Regions from separate parts of the Fictibacillus sp. B-59209 genome, predicted to be linked through region 3. Evidence: riboswitches for the same ligand, from Rfam matches in the RefSeq annotation. Region 3 holds a riboswitch; each other region holds the start of a gene.
What was found. Region 3 has a riboswitch for thiamine pyrophosphate ahead of thiD (bifunctional hydroxymethylpyrimidine kinase/phosphomethylpyrimidine kinase). Riboswitches for the same ligand answer to the same signal wherever they lie in the genome.

Region 1 (4,853 bases), on a different contig from region 3:
GTAAAATTTCATCATACCCCTCCTCCAGGCCCTTTGAAAAATAAGACATTCCCTAATAAATATATTCGCTTTTATAAAAATAGTACCATGCGGCCCGACGCATAAAATATTAATCATGGCTCTTTACCAACATTAATATGCCGCCCGAGAATGAATAAGTACCACTTTTATTTACAAGCTCATTGGAAATGCAGAGAGTAGAACCCATCGGCAAGTATTGATCCTGAAGCGGATATTTGAACCCTTTTAGAGTCAGGCCGGTAACAGGTCCGTTAAATGGAAGGAATGAGACATAAGAGAACTCCGGCTCTTGTTGTATGATATGCGGTCCTGGTGCTGATAAGGCAATCTTATTCTGCCTGTCCCATATTTCAATGTTAATTCCGGCTTCGAGTCCATGAAGGAGCAATTGGATATTGGCCAATTCATGATCCAGGCGCCCGCCCGTAACACCCATTAGCAGGATCTGTTCCGGTTTTTGCTCCAGTGCCCAATCAAGGGCCAGCTCTAGATCGGTTTTATCCTTTTCACTGTCATACTCAAATGAAGGAAGGTTAAATGAAGCCATCCACTCACGCTCACTTCTGTTCACAGAATCGAAATCTCCAAATACACAGCCAGGTATGATTCCTTTTTTCAACAAGTAGAATACGCCGCGGTCAACACCCGCCCAGACTGCCTTTTCGCCGGCAAATAAAGAGAGGTCCGGCTGCCTTTCTTCCGGACCTCCTGCTAAAATGATAATTTTCATGCCGCGTTAACAACTCTTGGATCGGTCCTGTGCAGCAGCCGCGGTGCTGTTTTTGTCAAGAAAATAAAAGCTGCTGCAGTGATCAAAGCAACCGGGATCATGTATGAGGCATTATACACAATGGAGTACAGGACAGGGTTCATGCCTTTTGGGGCGTATGATGCAAAGAATATGACTCCTGATACAACATGGGAGGCCAAACGGAGCAGGCTTCCGAAGGCGATGCCTGCCACAATCGCTGAGATCCTCCTTTTAGATTGGCTTGCCGAACTGACTTTAAACACCCCGGCAAATCCAGCCAATAGGAACGCGAGAGGGTAATCCAGGATCAAACCAGCGGGATTGTATCCTGCAGTTCCATCAACCAGGATTTTAACCATCCCGACAATCAGACCAGTTAATACTCCGCCAGGGACCCCTCTGCGGAATGCCATTAAAAAGATTGGCAGCATCTCCAATGAAACTGAGCCTCCATTTGCCCAAAGCCCTTTAAATTGAACAAAACTAAGTATGATAGCCAACGCTGACATCATCGCCACTTCAGTCAAAAACATAATTTTTTTACTCAAATCAATCTCCTCCTAAACTCATTAAGAAAAGAAAAAAGCAACCGGCATGTGAATGACGGTTGCTTAGCGTTAACAACAGCGACTCCACATTCCTACGCAGGCATGATCCTGCTTCAGGTTCAAAGGGTCGGGAGTGTACTCCCCTCTCAGCCCCTGTATGGGACTCCCCCTGTGGTTACTTTTTTCAATTATTCTCTAATATATTATACACCACGAATGGTACGGATTGCACCCTTTATGTCTTTTTGCCCATAAATGGCTGATCCCGCTACAAGTACGGTAGCTCCAGCTTTCTCACAAAGACGGGCAGTCTCTGCATTCACGCCGCCGTCCACCTCAATTTCAACGTTCAAGCCTTGCTCCTTGATCCTCGCAGATAATACTTCAATCTTTGGAAGCACAGCGTGGATGAAGGATTGTCCACCAAAGCCTGGATTTACAGACATGATGAGTACAAGGTCTATATCAGCCAAAATATGCTGAATGGTTTCAACAGGAGTAGCAGGATTTAATACGACCCCTGCCTTTTTTCCCTGCTCTTTAATTAATTGAATGGTCCGATGAAGGTGCGGACATGCTTCAACATGAACAGTAATGATATCAGCACCTGCTTTTGCAAACTCCGGGATATACCGGTCAGGGTTTTCAATCATTAAATGGACATCAAATGTCAGTTCAGTGAGCGGCCTGATTGCTTTAACGACTAAAGGTCCCATCGTAATATTCGGCACAAAATGCCCATCCATCACATCGATATGGATATAATCAGCACCGTTTTCTTCCACTGCCTTAATTTCTTCACCGAGCTTTGAAAAGTCTGCGGAAAGAATGGAAGGCGCAACTTTTACCATGCTAGTACCTCCGTTTTTGATCCTTGATTTCCTGCAAAAATTCAAGATAATGCTCATAGCGGAACGATGGGATCTCTCCCTCTTCCACTGCTTTTTTTACTGCGCATTTCGGTTCAGAGCTGTGAGTGCAGCCGCGAAACTTGCATTGTGATACCCTCTGTTTCATCTCAGGGAAGTTGTAGGAGAGCTCTTCGGTTTCAATTTCTACAAAGTCCAAGGAGCTGAACCCAGGAGTGTCTGCGATCAAGCCCTCTTCAAAAGGAAGGAGTTCAACATGCCTCGTTGTATGTTTTCCGCGTCCAAGATGATCTGATATGTCATTCGTCTCCAGCATGAGTTCAGGCATCAGCGCATTCAAGAGAGACGACTTCCCTACCCCGGACTGTCCTGCGAAGACGCTCGTTTTTCCTTTAAATATCGGTTTGATGTCATCCATGCCGGCAAGCGACATCGCAGAGGTTGGAATGACCTCATAGCCGAGCTTCTTATAAGCAGCGATGTAATTTTCGATTTCCTTCTGATACTCTGCACTTTCAATCAAATCCATCTTCGTAATGCAGATCACCGGCTGAATGCCATTGTCTTCGATATGAACAAGAAAACGGTCCAGCAGCGAACTTGAAAATTCCGGCCGGACGGCAGAGAAAACGAGAATTGCCTGGTCAACATTTGAAATTGGCGGCCGGTTTAACTCGTTCTTTCTTTCCTTAACATCCATAATGTATCCGTCTGTCGGGTTGGAGGATTCAAATACGACCCAATCTCCGACCACAGGCGTAATTTTCTTTTTACGGAAATTGCCCCGGCCTCTGCATTGAAAGACTTTGTCATTGTATTGTACATAATAGAATCCTGCGACTGATTTAATAATTCTGCCTTCAGTCTTATTGTCCATTGTTCGCTCCTTTGAATTTACCTTCCTTCGCATCTTGATAATTAAATGTTTTTGATGCCTGCTCTTTCCCATTTAAATAAACGGTATAGGAAGCATCATGGTCCGGCGAGACGGTCAAAGGCACCATATACTCTTTCGTCTGGGAAATTTCTTCTTCTACGAAAACAGCATTTTCCTCTTTGGCATCGCTGTAAACAATTCTGACCTGGAATTGTTTATTCTCATCACCCTTTGAAACTTCAACCGTTATTTTATTATTAAATGTGATGTCTTCCTGATTATCAGGCTTTGGTTTGGGCTTCGGTTCTGGTTTCTTGCCCTTTGAAATAACGACATCAACCGTAGAACCTTTTTTGACATTCGTATAAGGTGAAGGTTTTTGCGAGATGACCTTTCCTTCTTCTACGGTATCAGAGTACTCTTTTGTAAAGTTGACTCTAAGCCCTTCCTGCGAGATGTATTTCTCAACATCTTCCCTCGAGGAATTTGACAAGTTCTCAAGCTGAATCGAAGGCGGGCCAGTACTGACACGAAGAATCACCTGTATTTCGCTCGGATTGACTTTTTCCCCTTTATCCGGGCTTTGTGAGACGACCTCACCCTCAGGAGTTTCCTCTGATTCCACCGGTATGGTCTCAATGTTCTTGCTATCGTAGCCTCTTTCGTTTAAGAGGTCTCGTGCAGCATCTTCACCCATTCCGGTAAGATCCAGCATGTCCACTTTCTTAAAGCCTTTAGAAACAAAAAGTGTAACCGTGCTGCCTTCTTTAACCATAGAATGGGGATCAGGATTCTGTTTTATAATTTTCCCCTGTTCCACATCTTCATCGAAGCGCTCTTTCCGCTCGACGTTAAAACCGAGCTTTGCGAGCCGTTCAAACCCGTATTCGTAATCTTTGTGGATAACATTGGGAACAGAAACATCTTTCACTTTAAACCATCCAGGCATGACCACAAAGGCAGCCGCTCCAGCACCTGCGAGCAAAAGCAGTAAAATCAGCAGTACAAGCCACCAACTTTTTTTCTTCTTTTTGGCCGGTGGTTCAGCGGTTTCTTTTAGATTTGAAGCTGGCTTTTCGACTGCTTTGTTCAAGGATACCGGAGGCATGATCCGTGTAGCATCTGCGGCATCATCAAAATTGCTCCACCGCTGCTCATGCAGACGGTGAGGAGAGAGCGCCGTATCCAGGTCGTCCATCATTTCAAGAGCACTGTCATACCGGTACACCGGATTTTTTGTCAGTGCTTTAAGAATAATATTTTCAACACTCTGCGGAATTTCCGGATTGATTTTCCTTGGCTCGGGAACTTCCTCCTGAAGATGCTTGAGGGCTACGGATACCGGTGATTCCCCTGTAAACGGAACCCTGCCTGTCAGCATTTCAAACAGCACAACACCTAGGGAATAGATGTCCGATTTTGCATTGGCCACTCCCCCTCGCGCCTGTTCCGGAGAGAAGTAATGGACCGATCCAAGCACTGAGTTCGTATGGGTAATCGTTGCGGATGTGATGGCGAGAGCGATCCCAAAGTCTGTTACTTTTGCCAATCCATGCTCATCAATTAAGATATTATGGGGCTTGATATCTCTGTGTATGATCCCATGCTCATGAGCTGCAACCATTCCTGAGGCAATCTGCCTGATAATCTGTATGGATTCTTCAACAGACAGGCGGCCGTGGTCCCTGATGTATTGTTTTAACGTTTTCCCTTTTACATACTCCATGACTATGAAGTACACGTTATTTTCCTCTCCCACATCAAATATGCTTACGATGTGAGGATGG
Region 2 (4,853 bases), on a different contig from region 3:
TAGCAATGAAGGTTCTTTACAAAAATGTTCCCAAAGCAACAATTTTTTAGAAAAGAGCCTTTTCATATTAAATACCCACTTATTTCGGTTTTGCCCGTTAATAATAAAAAGCAGAATCCTTTCCAGCTGCTAAGGCTGAGCAACTCGTTGGAGCCTGCTTTTTATCAAAAAAGTTTTCTAACTTAGTAGTTCTTCAAGAACCCTGGCATTTTCTTTTGCAGTAGTGACAAGGTCTTTTTCAAAATGCTCCTGTTCCACAATGTACCATGATACATTCAGATCATTGCCCTTTTTGACAATAGACTGTAAATCCAACTCTCCGTTTCCTAAAATCGTGCTTTGTTTTTCGGTCCCTTTTACAGCCATGTCCTTCATATGCAAAGTAACAAGACGTTCGCCAAGCCTTTCCATAAACTCAGCTGGGTCATAGCCTGAATAGGCTGCCCAATAGCAATCCAATTCAAAGGAAACGAGTGAGGGATCGGTCTCATTCAATAAAATATCGTAACCCGAAGCACCCCCATGATCAACAAACTCAAAATCATGATTGTGATACCCTAATTTCAACCCTTCGCGATTCAATAAATACCCTGCATTATTTAAAATCTCAGCTGCTCGTTTATAATCTTCTATATTCTTTCGATTTTCTTCCGTTAGATATGCCAGGATTAATAAGTCGTTTCCGAGTAACTGATTGTATTCAATCTGGCGTTTGAGTGCATCTCCCTCAAGCTGATCGAGGCCGATGTGGCTGCCTGCCGGTTTTAAATCATACTCATCCAGTGCCTGCTTTAAAACCTTTGCTGAAGTGTCATAATAACCGGCAAACTGTGCACCATTATACCCCCACGATGAAACTTCTTTTAGTGTGCCAATGAAATCTTTTTCACAAAGCTCTCTTATCGTGTAAAGCTGCAACCCTCTTTTATGCATTTCTAATTCCTCCTTTATTAAAAGTCTTTCACGAAACGATTCGAGATTATCTTAATAAATATTATTGCTTCATACAATATTTTTTGAAATATTCTTAAAATATAACACGCTACACAGTAAAAAAACCGTCTGCCTTTTGGCAGACGGGAATCTCACTCTAATTATGATATTGTTTGATGTCTAACGGAATGGCCAAGCGTTCTTTGGCCTTTGCATCATAGGAACGGTAATGGGAGATCACCTGATTATTTTCATCTACTCTGCATTCTAAAACCTTATGCTCATTTCCTTCTTTTGTTTCCAGAAGAAGATCAACGTTCCCCAGATGCAATGAATAAGTGTAATACGTAAGTCCGAGAAAATCGCTTCTCTCTTTATGGGTCTCAGGATGAAGCATGATGAAGGTCGCCAGGTCAGTAACCGACATCGCCGGCTCGTTCTTGATTTTTCCGAGGATCGCCCTGAATCCATCAGAAGCTTGCCCCACTCTTTGCTCAGTCCAGTTTAATGTAGTCTGCAGCCAATTTGTACCCAATATAAATCCCTCCCTGAATCTTCCTTTTCCATTATCATTGCCAAAGAGCGGTGTTTTCTATGCTTTATTTGGGTGCCAGGCACCGTTTATGCGCATAAATGGTGTCAGGCACCACTGCTCTTTCTTCAGGGAACCTGTACAGGATTTTTTCTGTATAGCTGCATCTCATACAGATGCGTTCATCGGAGTCTGAGGTTTCGAGAAATACGTGGCGGCATTTTCTCTGAATCTCCTGCAGCTGCATTTCCAGCAGAGCAATTCTTTCACGAAGGATAGAAATGGTGCTCATGAATAGATATTCGAGCCTTTGTCATGAAATTCCTTGGCTTTTTCCCGCATTCCTTCCTTTACATCTTTTTCCTGACCCGAAAGTTCTTGTGCAGATATATTTCTTAGATCATGTGAAATTCTCATAGAGCAGAATTTCGGTCCGCACATGGAACAAAAATGAGCGGTTTTTGCACCTTGTGCAGGGAGGGTTTCATCGTGGTAACCCCTTGCCTTCTCAGGATCCAATGATAGATTAAACTGATCTTCCCATCTGAATTCAAATCTAGCTTTTGAGAGAGCATTATCCCTCTTCAATGCTCCTGGATGGCCTTTTGCCAAATCTGCTGCATGGGCAGCGATCTTATAAGCGATCACTCCCTCCCTGACATCATCCTTGTTCGGCAGCCCCAAATGTTCCTTCGGCGTCACATAGCAAAGCATAGCCGTTCCGAACCATCCGATCATAGCAGCCCCAATTGCAGAAGTGATGTGGTCGTACCCAGGCGCAATGTCTGTCGTCAGAGGCCCTAGTGTATAGAAGGGCGCCTCATGGCAGATCTCCATTTGCTTATCTACGTTCTCCTTGATCTGATGCATCGGCACATGCCCCGGTCCTTCAATCATGACCTGCACATCATGTTTCCAGGCGATCTTTGTGAGCTCTCCCAACGTTTCCAGTTCTGCAAACTGTGCTTCGTCATTGGCGTCCGCAATCGAGCCAGGCCGTAATCCATCACCCAATGAGACGGAGATGTCATACGCTTTACAGATTTCGCAGATGTCCTCGAAATGAGTATATAAAAAGTTTTCCTGATGGTAAGCGAGACACCATTGCGCCATGATAGATCCGCCCCGTGAAACGATGCCCGTGACCCGATTGATCGTTAATGGCACGTACCGCAGCAACACACCGGCATGAATCGTAAAATAATCGACTCCCTGCTCGGCTTGTTCGATGAGTGTATCACGGTAGACTTCCCAGGATAAATCCTCCGCTATCCCGTTCACTTTCTCAAGCGCCTGATAGATCGGAACGGTGCCCACAGGGACCGGAGAGTTTCTGATGATCCACTCTCTGGTCGTATGGATGTCTTTTCCTGTAGACAGATCCATGATCGTATCCGCTCCCCAGTAGGTAGCCCATGTCATTTTTTCAACCTCTTCCTCAATAGACGAAGTCACAGCAGAGTTTCCGATGTTCGCGTTGATCTTCACATGAAAGTTCTTTCCGATAATCATCGGTTCCAGTTCCAGGTGATTGATGTTGGCAGGGATGATGGCCCTCCCACTCGCCACTTCGCTTCGAACAAAATCGGCCTCAAGCCCCTCCCGGATCGCAATGAATTCCATTTCAGGCGTGATGATCCCTTTTTTCGCATAATGCATCTGAGTAACATTTCCGCCACCTTTTGCCCGCATCGGCTTAAATGGGCGAACCGGAAACACATGACCCGCATGAGACTGCTGTCTGTAGCCGTTGTCCTCCGGTTTAATTCCGCGCCCATCGTATTGCTCTGTATCGTTCCTGTCTCTCACCCAATTTTCCCTCAGCAAAGGCAGTCCTTTTTCAACATCTGCAGCATAATTCAAATCTGTATAAGGTCCGCTCGTATCATAAAGGACGACGGGCGGGTTCTTCTCATCTCTTCCTGCTGTCTGTGTATCCGCCAGACTGATCCTTCTCATTGGCACCCGGATGTCGGGACGGGATCCGGTCTTATACACTTTGGTGCTGTTTGGAAATTGTGATTTTAATGAGACCTTGCTTTCGTTCTGTACGTTCATGCAACTTCCTCCTCGTTTTTTCAAAAATTGAGTCCAAAGTTACACACAGCATAAAAAAATCGGGTTCTAGTAAGAAGAACCCGATAGGATAGACAAAGAAAAATATACGATATGTATATATGACTTCGACTCCTACTTCCCTACGCTGGTATAACCCAGATCAGGTTCAAAGGGTCAAAGAGCTTATTCTCTCTTCTCTCAGCCCGACTGACGGGCTCCCCTAGCAGAAAACGTATTCTGTTTTCAACGTAATCATAGCTTCTCTGCTTTTCATGCACAATCCGTCTTTTGGCACAGGTATTTATTCACTGTAGTCGTTTAGCCGCCAAAATATGTATAGGCTTTCAATTGACAGAAAAGTCCAACTTGTTTGTTTGCCATTGAAAAGGTGTTTTGGTCATGATTTACTTTAACGAAGCATAAAAGGAGGTCAATCATAGTGGAATATGCAGTACTTTTTTTCTTCTTTCTTTCTATCGCTTTTCCAATCATTCATTCCTTTAACTGCCTTCCCTTATTTCAAAAAAGAAAAAAACGGTATCTGCCAAAACCGATTTTTGAAAAAAGTGTCAGTATACTAATTCCTTGTTACAATGAGGAGAAAATCATTGCAACATCCGTTGAAAACATGAAAACATTAACCTATTCTTCGTTAGATATCATTTATATTAATGACGGTTCAACTGACGCTACACTTGGAAAACTTAATGAGCTATTACAACTAAAAGAAAGCTCAAAACTCCCGCTCAACCAGCTAAAACATAAGAAAGTGATCGAATTTTACAAGTCCGAGCTCTATCCCAATATTTATGTGCTTGATAAAGTGAACGGCGGAAAGGCCGATGCGCTCAATGCAGGCATTGAGTATTCTAGCAATGAACTTGTTGTAACTCTTGATGCAGACACCATCATGACAGACCATTCCCTGCCGGCCATCAATGAAACTTTCGAAGAGCAAAATGTGGTCGCTGCTGGCGGCATGGTTCATGTGCTTCAGACAAAAACGAAGAATCCATTCTCAGGGCTGACATTACGTGGGACGAACCTGCTGATTCGAGCACAGGCGCTTGATTTCCTCCGGGCCTTCTACATTACGAAGGTCTCCCATGCAAGGTTTGGAGCGCTCTCAATCATTTCAGGTGCATTTGGTATTTTCAGAAAGCAGGTGCTGCTCAACGTCGGCGGCTATCGGACGACGATTGGAGAAGACATCGATATCACTCTAAAGATTCAGCGCCACATTTCTGGTGATAAGAACAAAAAGGTTACTTTCATACCTGATGCCGTATGCTATACCGAGCTTCCTGAAAACCTATGGGATCTGTTCAAA
Region 3 (4,853 bases):
TGGACCTTTCAGGTCATGCTGATTCTTGTTTCTTTGTATTCGTGCTATTATGGGCTGAACAATATTGCACGAGTGAACGAATTCTTAAACCCGATCATGGCGGTTCTCTTTATTGCATCACTTTTATTAACGCTTAACCGGTTTGATATCAGATATTTTAAGCCGGTTATGGAGGAGCCGCTTACGAAAATCTTGCAAGGGGCTTATACGACGACCGGTTTTCCGTTTATTGAGGTCATACTGTTTGGCACCGTTTTTACCTATGTGAAGAAAAAGAAGAAGCTGATGAGAACTTACTTGAATGCGATTGTCGCGTCAGGAATTATACTCCTCATTACCATTATCGTAGCCATAGGCTGTGACGGCTACTACATGGTCAGCCGGACTACATTTCCTACATTTGAACTGATGCGCGCCATTAATATTGTTAAACTTTTGGAGCGGATCGAGATCCTGATTGCCGTTGTTTGGATAGTCGGGATTTTTGCCAAAATCGTAATCTGTTTTCTTGCTGCTATGATGGGACTGCAGCAGGTTGCCAAGCACCATTCTTATGGACCGTTTCTTCTTCCTGCGGGTTTGCTTGTATGGGCAATGAGCAACCATCAACACAGCAATACGATGGAATTTACCGATTTCGTCGCAAAAAACTGGACGCTCTGGTGGTTTACTCTATATATTCTTTTGATTGTGGTGCTGATCATTGGAGTAATCCTTAAAAAAAATAAGAGATCTGAACCATAAAAAGAACCCGCCCATTTGAGCAGGTTCTTTTTTAGTTTAAAGCCGTTTTTAGCTGACGGTATTTTGCAGACAGGCTGGATGCGGATGTGCCATACCGTTTGGCTACTTCAGGTTGTGTGGCAGACTCATTCAGGACGTCCTTGGTCGCCAAATAATGAAGAGCGGCTGCGTAGGGCTGTTCTTTACGGATAATTGGATTTTGTGTCTTGTTCCACACATTCCAAATTCTTTCTGCCTCATTGTAGATCTCCTCTGATGCGTTCTCTTTAAGCAAAGATAGAACTCTATCAGCCGGCTGCGGGACAGCGTCTTCATCAGCTGCTTTCTCTTGTTTCGACAAAAGAACTTGTAGAGCTTTAGGAAAATCATCTTTCAAGGTTATTTTCAAGTCATTCAGCGCATCTAAGCGGTTTTGCAATTCTCCCTGAGGAATCTCTGCAAAATCAATGTAAAATTCGTAATGTTCTCCAGTGTAGATAATAGAACCTGCTAGATTGCTTCCGTCGTGAGGAAGAATCTCAGAATTAAATTCGACCGTGTATTCCTGATCGGTCATCACATCTTGTAATAAAAAGGTATTTCGGTTCACTTTTGAGATCATTTTATAAACAGAAGGGAAACTCTTCTCCCAGTCTGCTATGATATCCAGGATTTCCGGCTGTTCTTTCCCTTTTTGCTCTTTAAGGTAATACGAAATTGGTGATCTGCCGTCCTTCACGTCAGAATGGAACATCAGCCAGCAAACCATCAGATTCGCATACGTTTGTTCTTCATCTCTTCCAATCTTGTATTTTTCTATGTAATTGCGTGTTTGGCTCCCCATTTCTTCATGAAAATGGTCAAAGGCAAACTTAGCTAAGCCTTCCTGATGGCGGCTCACTTCCACAATTTTGTTTAATTGAACGGTTGTGACCGATCGAAAACAGCAATTCTTATATTTTTTCCCGCTGCCGCATGGACACGGTTCGTTTCTTCCTACTTTGTTCATGTTACCCTCCGTACTTCACTGCTCTTGTTGTAAATAAATCACTTTGTAAATACTAGCATATTCGGGTGATATTGCAACTCAAAGCTATAAAATTACCATATATTGTAACGAACAGGTGCTTTGGGTCGTCTATAGATAAAAGGGGGACATGATGATGATAAAAAAGAGAAATCAACAGTTTATGGCCGTATGGGTGCTGATCGTTTTAGTTCTGGCGTCGTGCAGCAGCAAGGATGAAAACATGGCATCAAAGTCGTCTGAAGGGGGAAGCTCTTCCACCAGCATGAAAAGGGAATCCGCTAAAGAAGACAAGCAGCCTGCTGCCGACCAAGGACGAAAAATGATTTACACGAGTGAAATTATAATAAGCGTTCAAAACATTAAGAAGGCCCGGAGTGAAGTGGAACAACTCACAAAAAAAATGGGCGGCTATATCGTTGAAAGTGAATTCTTGTCTGAAGAAGAAGGGCAAAATGGGGGTTACCTGAAAATAAGAATTCCAAAGGAAGATTTTCTTGTTTTCACAAAAAAGGCAGGAGAATTAAGTTCTGGGAGCCCTCATGAAATCATAAATGGACGAGATGTTACAGAGGAATATACTGATTTGGAAGCAAGGCTGAAGGCAAAGCGCATTGTTCGTAACCGTTTGGAAAGCTTCATGAAAAATGCAGTAAAAACAGAGGATCTCCTTGCCATATCAAAAGAACTATCAGGAGTGCAGGAACAAATTGAAAAAATCCAGGGCAGAATAAACTATTTAGAGAATCAAAGCGATTTTTCAACGGTTACGGTCCATTTTGATGTGAAAAATATTGGGACGAAGAACAATAAAGAGCTGAATACCTGGGGAAAGTCAAAGACTTTATTTAAAGAGACGTGGAATAGACTGGTTCATACTATTTCCTATCTTATTATTGCACTCATTGGATTGTCGCCTGTCATTATCCTTTTCGTGGCTATTGGAGGAGCATGGCTTTACTTATGAAGAAAACAGCGTTCAAAAAAAGAAACCAAACCGTAAAAGGTTTGGTTTCTTATCCAAGGAATTTTATATATTCATCTGTCAGTTTCATGAACAGTTTTTCATCACGTTTTTCCAGGGCTTCATCTATTTTTTCTTTATAACGTTTCATCTGATGGGCGTGCAGCGACTCATCAAGGATCATCTGAGCAACCATATTAAAAGCGAACGGGTCATTTTTCTTCTGAAGTTTATATTTCACAAGATCGTTCATGTCTTTATTATACGATGTATTGTCTTTCATGCTCTATTCCTCCTTGAACTTTTTTGCAGAAGCTTGTAGGATTGAAAGCTCATGCGTTAATGGGTTTTTACTAGTATACTTATCAATGGTAATAATAGCAACAGTTTAATCTGAAAATTTAGTTTTTTTCATTTTGCTTCTCAATTTTTAAATCAGCCAGGACTTCATCTATAGAATGGAATTTTTTACTGTCCAGCTGTTCACCGCCTTCCATATCAAATACTTTTAATTCGTAAACATCTTCTGCAGGGTTATATTTGACTTCGACGGGATTGGTGTAATTTCTTGAGAAGGATTCTTCTGTTTGTGAATGACTGTAAACATCTTCTGGATTTTGTTTTAAATTTTGCAGTTTCTCTCTAATATTCATAATTTCTCTCCCTCCAGATTTTCTATCGGGTGTTGTATAAATAATGCCCGTATCCGTTCGTTTTTAAACACAGCAGCCTAACTTTTCGACAAATTTTATCCCTTGTTTGACGCTTTGGCCGCTGTCATATAGGATAGAAATAACATCATACATCGTATACCACTAGGGGAGCTTTGATTTAAAGCTGAGAAAAGAAATGTCTTTGACCCTTTGAACCTGATTCGGTTAATACTGGCGGAGGGAAGTGGCTTAAACTTTTATCAGCATTCATGTTTAAGCCGCCTTCTCTTCAGATGGCGGCTTTTTAGCGGTCGAAGGAGGTCATGTTCAGCTTCAGTGCACAGGGACCTTAACAGAACGGGCCACTTGCGCTCTTCTAGTGGTGAAAGGAGTTCTTCCATATGTTAAAAACACCAAAAGCATTAACAGTTGCAGGATCAGATTCAGGAGGGGGAGCAGGAATCCAGGCCGATTTAAAGACGTTTCAGGAATTGGGAGCCTATGGAATGTCTGTCATCACAGCTGTGACCGCACAGAATACATTAGGTGTTCAGGGGATCCACCCGGTACCTGTTGAGATGATCATGAAGCAGTTAAACAGCATAGAAGAGGATCTTCGTCCTGAAGCTTTAAAAACGGGTATGCTTTTCAGTGCAGAAATTATAGAAGCGGTATCTCATCATATTCGAAAGTATGAATGGAAAAACGTTGTTGTGGATCCTGTAATGATCGCGAAAGGGGGGGCTGACCTTCTGAGAAGGGATGCAGTAGAAGCCCTGAAAAAACAGCTGATTCCTCTAGCCTCGATCCTGACACCGAATATTCCCGAAGCTGAGCAGCTAACTGGAAGAAGCATTTCCACAAAGCAAGACAGGGAGGATGCTGCAAAATTTTTGCATGATTTAGGAGCAGGAATGATCGTGATCAAAGGAGGCCATCTCTCTCATGATAAAGCGCCAGTCGACTTGTTTTATGATGGCGAGAAGATGCATGAGCTGGAAGGAAGAAGGATTGATACACCGCAAACCCATGGAACCGGCTGTACGTTTGCAGCTGCCATTGCTGCTGAACTGGCACTTGGAAAAACCCCGTTTCATGCTGTAAAAACAGCGAAAACTTTTATTCAGGAAGCAATCAGCCACCCGCTTCATATTGGCAGCGGGCATGGGCCGACAAACCATTGGGCATACAGGAGGAATCAGGCATGAACGAACTGAGTGTGCTTTTAGAAGACATTAGAAAGAAAAAACCTCTGATTCATCACATCACTAACCAAGTAACGATGAATTTTTTAGCGAACGGCATCTTGGCAGCTGGAGGAAGCCCGATGATGGCTCATCATTATGAAGAGGCTGAAGAAGCCGTCATGGCAGCTGACGCACTGGTTTTAAATATTGGAACCGTTGAACCTGACTTAGTTAATGCAATGGTTTTGGCTGGAAAAAAAGCGAAGGAACTGGGCATTCCTGTCATTTTGGATCCGGTG
Region 4 (4,853 bases), on a different contig from region 3:
CACCGTGCCGATAAATTGATTGAAGATGCACTTGCTGAAAAAGGAATCGAGAAGATTGTTGACGGGCTTTCTTTCGATGAAATGGAAAAGTTGATTGAAGAGCAAAACATCGCATGTCCGGATTGTGATGCGCACGACTTTACATCTATCCGCCAGTTTAACCTGATGTTTAAAACGTTCCAGGGTGTAACGGAATCCAGCACGAACGAAATCTATCTTCGTCCCGAAACAGCCCAAGGGATCTTTGTAAACTTTAAAAACGTGCAGCGTACGATGAGAAAGAAATTGCCGTTCGGGATCGCTCAGGTCGGCAAAAGCTTCCGTAACGAGATCACACCTGGTAACTTCACGTTCCGTACCCGTGAGTTCGAACAGATGGAGCTAGAGTTCTTCTGCAAGCCTGGCGAAGAACTGAAATGGTTTGATTTCTGGAAGCATTATGCTCACGATTTCTTATTGAATCTTGGCATGAAACAGGATAAGCTTCGCCTGCGTGACCATGAATCCGAAGAGCTTTCCCACTACAGCAACGCTACGACAGATTTTGAATACCAGTTCCCGTTTGGCTGGGGAGAGCTTTGGGGCATTGCATCCCGTACTGATTTTGACCTTAAGCGCCACAGCGAGCACTCTGGTGAAGACTTTAACTATATCGATCAAGAAACGAATGACCGTTACATCCCTTATTGCATCGAGCCTTCACTTGGCGCAGACCGTGTAACACTTGCGTTCTTGATCGACGCGTTTGAAGAGGAAGAGCTTGAAGGCGGAGATACAAGGGCTGTTCTTCACTTGCATCCAGCTCTTGCGCCGTTTAAAGCAGCAGTGCTTCCTTTATCGAAAAAGCTTTCTGAAGAAGCAAGAGAAGTATTTGCCGGTCTTGCCAGCGACTTCATGGTCGATTATGATGAAACAGGCTCCATCGGAAAACGTTACCGCAGACAGGATGAAATCGGAACTCCTTTCTGTATTACGTATGATTTTGATTCTAAAGAAGATCAGCAGGTAACGGTACGTGACCGCGACACAATGGAACAGGTCCGCATGCCGGTATCAGAGCTTCGATCCTTCCTGGAATCGAAAATCAAATTTTAATCTCTTTACATTTTTAACCTGAATGGTAAGATGAAGTTAATTAAATAACTCTAGCAACACTGGGGGAGCCTTTGCCGGCTGAGACTGAACAACCTGTTCTAAACCCTTTGAACCTGATCTGGATGATGCCAGCGTAGGGAAGTGGAATCCGCACTGTAGGACACATACAGCTGCTGTTGATTAGAAAACAGATAATCAGCCACTCTTTTCTGCGAAAAGGGTGGCTTTTTTGTATGGGAAAAAGGAGGATGCAAGGTGGGGAAATTCGAGTTTCATGTAATGACAAATGGAAGGAAACAGCCTGACGAAATCATCTCGGCCGCATCCATCCTGGCTCCATATGTGACGTGCATACATATCAGGGAAAAAGACAGAAGTGCCAGTGAGATTTTTAATCTGGCAGAGAGATTGAAGAGAGCTGGATTGGGCCGGGAGCAGATCTATATCAATGACCGTGTGGATGTAGCCGTTGCTGCGGGAGCTGAAGGCGTTCACTTAAAAGGCTCCAGTCTTGATCCGGAAATCGTACACCGCTATTTTAGCAGGCTGAGAATCGGCCAATCCGTTCATTCCATAGATGAAGCGCTCTATGCTGAAGAGAAAGGAGCTCATTATTTGTTTTACGGACACGTTTTTAGAACAGGAAGCAAAAAAGGGAGCGATCCGCGGGGTCTGGATCAATTGCGGGAGGTTGCTGAAGCGGTCACTGTTCCAGTTATCGCCATCGGAGGGGTTACACCAAGTAATACTAGTGAACTCATAAAAGCGGGAGCAAAAGGAATCGCCGTCATGTCGGGGATCTGGTCGGCGGCAGATCCGGGTTTAGAAGCGAAAGGCTATGCGGAAGCACTTAAGAAGGAGGAGATGTCATAATGCCCAGGCACTATGATGTGATAATTGCTGGCGGGGGGATAATCGGCTGTGCCATTGCTTACTATTTGCGCAAACATACAGAGTATACCGTGCTTGTGATTGAAAAGAACCGAATAGGCAGTGAAGCTTCATCGGCCGCTGCAGGAATGCTTGGAGCGCAGGCAGAACTGAATGAGGCAGGGCCGCTCTACACGATGGCCCGTGAGAGCAGGAGTCTTTTTCCTGAGTTAAACAGGGAACTGAAGGAAATCAGCGGGATTGACATTGAGTTTATAGACAAAGGGCTGTTTAAAGCGGCAAAAAATGAAAAGGAAAGCCTCCGATTGCAGCAACTCATTGATTTTCACAACGATAACGGCCAGCCGGCAGAGTGGATCAGCGGATCGGAGCTTTTGAAAATGGAGCCGAAGCTGTCCAGCGGATTGGAAGGTGCAATGTATTTGCCGAAAGACGGCCAGGTCAATCCATCTCAATTGACGAAAGCCTTTGCCCAATCGGCAGCAATGCTTGGAGCTGATTTTTTAGATTATACCGAAGCAGCCGGATTCGAAATGGGCCGGTCAGGGATTGGAATCCAAACGAGCGCGGGTATGTTTTTCGGAGAGAAGGCAGTGCTCGCATCAGGCGTCTGGACAGGGAAACTGGCGGCCCAGACCGGATTGCACATGCCTCTTTTTCCAGTAAAGGGAGAGTGTCTTTCTTTAACCTTTTTAGAACCGGTCATTACATCAACTGTTATCTCAGATGAATGCTATCTCGTCCCTAAGCAAGGAGGAAGGCTCGTAATCGGAGCAACCATGGAAGCAGGTACATACGACAGAAAGGTCAGAGCAAAGGGAGTTTTGGAACTGCTGACAAAAGCGAGTGAAGTCCTTCCTGCTATCGAAGAGGGCGAATGGGAGAAGGCATGGACAGGGTTTCGGCCGCAAACTCCTGATGGCCTCCCGTACATGGGGAAACATCCTTACCATAAAGACTTGTACATTGCGGCAGGCCATTTTCGCAATGGGATCCTGCTCAGTCCGCTGACAGGGCGATGGATGGCAGAGCTGCTGATCGGAAATCTGCAGGAAGAAAGATTAAAAGAGTTTGCGCCAGACCGGTTTGCCTATGAAAAGATGAAAGGATGAGTCTCATGAAACTAATGGTTAACGGAACAGCCTTAGATATTGCCTTAGCCCGTACAGTCCAGGAACTTTTGGGAGAGTTAAAGCTTGCCGGCAAAGGGGCAATCGTTGAATTGAATCAAGAAATTTTGGATAAAAGCCAGCACGCAAAAACGCGTTTAGCAGATGGTGACAAAATAGAAATCGTACATTTTGTAGGAGGAGGATGAGGTTATGCTGAAGATTGGAAACTATGAATTTCGCTCCAGATTGCTTTTAGGAACAGGTAAATTCCCTGATTTTGATGTCCAAAAAGAGACAGTAAGGGTGTCGGGCACGGAAATCCTTACATTTGCCGTAAGAAGGATGAACATTTTTGATCCCGACCAGCCAAACTTTTTAGAAAAGCTGGAGGCAGAGAACTTTACGCTTCTGCCGAACACGGCGGGTGCGAAAACGGCAGAAGAGGCGGTTAGAATCGCGAAGCTGGCAAAAGCTTCGGGACTATGTGATATGATAAAGGTAGAAGTGATAGGAGATTTTAAAACTCTGTTGCCTGATCCGCTGGAAACGCTGCGGGCTTCAGAAATGCTGTTGGAAGAGGGGTTTACGGTCTTGCCCTATGCTTCAGATGATGTCATTCTTGCAAAAAAATTAGAGGAACTTGGCGTGCATGCCATAATGCCCGGAGCTTCCCCCATTGGATCTGGCCTCGGGATCATCAACCCGTTAAACATAAGCCTTATTATTGAGCAGGCTAATATACCAGTGATTGTAGATGCGGGCATCGGATCACCGGCTGATGCGGCAGCGGCCATGGAGTTGGGGGCTGATGGAGTACTGCTGAATTCAGCGGTATCAGGGGCCGATAATCCAGTAAAAATGGCCGAGGCCATGAAGCTTGCCATTGAAGCCGGCCGTCTCGGGTATGAAGCGGGAAGAATTCCAAAGAAAAGGTATGCAGCGGCAAGCAGTCCGCTGGAGGGAATGAGTATTTAATGAAAGATCGCTACTCCAGGCAGATGTTATTCGAGCCTATAGGAGAAGAGGGACAGGATCTCTTGTCTGATAAACATGTTGTGATTATCGGTGCGGGTGCGCTCGGAACGGGCAATGCAGAAATTCTTGCCCGCGCAGGTGTGGGCAGGATCACGATTGCTGACCGTGACTATGTAGAATGGAGCAACCTCCAGCGTCAGCAGCTTTTCAGCGAGGAAGATGCAAAGTACCGGATGCCTAAAGCGGTTGCTGCAAGAGAACGGCTGGAACAGGTTAATTCCGATATCCACGTAGAGGGCCTTGTTTTGGATGCAGGAGCTGAAGAACTGAGGGAACTGACGGAGTTTGCCGATCTGATCATTGATGCGACAGATAATTTTGATACGCGATTGCTGATCAATGACATCTCCCAGGAGAAGAAGATTCCTTGGATTTACGGCGCATGCGTTGGAAGCTACGGACTCAGTTATGTGATTTTACCCGGGGAGACGCCTTGTCTAAGCTGTCTCCTGGAGAAGGTGCCGATGGGCGGAGCAACGTGTGATACGGCGGGAATCATTGCGCCTGTTGTCCAAATGGTTGTCGCTCACCAGACGTCTGAAGCACTGAAGCTGCTGACGGACAACACCGCTGCACTCCGCAAAAAACTGGTTTCCTTTGATGTATGGAACAATCATTATTTGGCGATGGATGTCCAAAAGCTAAAAAAAGCGGACTGTCCTTCCTGTGGAGAACATCCTCAGTATCCGCATCTGAATCCTGAAAATCAGACGAAGTCAG

Region 1: another riboswitch for thiamine pyrophosphate. It lies ahead of thiT (energy-coupled thiamine transporter ThiT); the one in region 3 lies ahead of thiD (bifunctional hydroxymethylpyrimidine kinase/phosphomethylpyrimidine kinase).
Region 2: another riboswitch for thiamine pyrophosphate. It lies ahead of thiC (phosphomethylpyrimidine synthase ThiC); the one in region 3 lies ahead of thiD (bifunctional hydroxymethylpyrimidine kinase/phosphomethylpyrimidine kinase).
Region 4: another riboswitch for thiamine pyrophosphate. It lies ahead of P4361_RS16990 (thiamine phosphate synthase); the one in region 3 lies ahead of thiD (bifunctional hydroxymethylpyrimidine kinase/phosphomethylpyrimidine kinase).

Annotation. Positions count from the first base shown of each region.
Region 1 covers NZ_JARMMC010000018.1:263,586-268,438, forward strand. The annotation lists gene spoVM (stage V sporulation protein SpoVM) at 1-12, opposite strand, end outside; gene P4361_RS14160 (thiamine diphosphokinase) at 110-751, opposite strand; gene thiT (energy-coupled thiamine transporter ThiT) at 748-1,320, opposite strand; TPP riboswitch at 1,393-1,500, opposite strand; gene rpe (ribulose-phosphate 3-epimerase) at 1,524-2,171, opposite strand; gene rsgA (ribosome small subunit-dependent GTPase A) at 2,173-3,066, opposite strand; gene pknB (Stk1 family PASTA domain-containing Ser/Thr kinase) at 3,056-4,853, opposite strand, start outside.
Region 2 covers NZ_JARMMC010000020.1:13,094-17,946, forward strand. The annotation lists gene P4361_RS16445 (sugar phosphate isomerase/epimerase family protein) at 178-933, opposite strand; gene P4361_RS16450 (hypothetical protein) at 1,091-1,468, opposite strand; gene P4361_RS16455 (hypothetical protein) at 1,533-1,757, opposite strand; gene thiC (phosphomethylpyrimidine synthase ThiC) at 1,754-3,523, opposite strand; TPP riboswitch at 3,644-3,755, opposite strand; gene P4361_RS16465 (glycosyltransferase) at 3,963-4,853, shown strand, end outside.
Region 3 covers NZ_JARMMC010000008.1:340,869-345,721, forward strand. The annotation lists gene P4361_RS07115 (endospore germination permease) at 1-744, shown strand, start outside; gene P4361_RS07120 (YecA family protein) at 776-1,732, opposite strand; gene P4361_RS07125 (DUF4349 domain-containing protein) at 1,884-2,717, shown strand; gene P4361_RS07130 (IDEAL domain-containing protein) at 2,767-2,997, opposite strand; gene P4361_RS07135 (hypothetical protein) at 3,116-3,367, opposite strand; TPP riboswitch at 3,522-3,627, shown strand; gene thiD (bifunctional hydroxymethylpyrimidine kinase/phosphomethylpyrimidine kinase) at 3,769-4,575, shown strand; gene thiM (hydroxyethylthiazole kinase) at 4,572-4,853, shown strand, end outside.
Region 4 covers NZ_JARMMC010000020.1:106,212-111,064, reverse strand. The annotation lists gene P4361_RS16995 (glycine--tRNA ligase) at 1-1,095, shown strand, start outside; TPP riboswitch at 1,147-1,252, shown strand; gene P4361_RS16990 (thiamine phosphate synthase) at 1,351-1,968, shown strand; gene thiO (glycine oxidase ThiO) at 1,968-3,098, shown strand; gene thiS (sulfur carrier protein ThiS) at 3,104-3,304, shown strand; gene P4361_RS16975 (thiazole synthase) at 3,309-4,073, shown strand; gene P4361_RS16970 (thiazole biosynthesis adenylyltransferase ThiF) at 4,073-4,853, shown strand, end outside.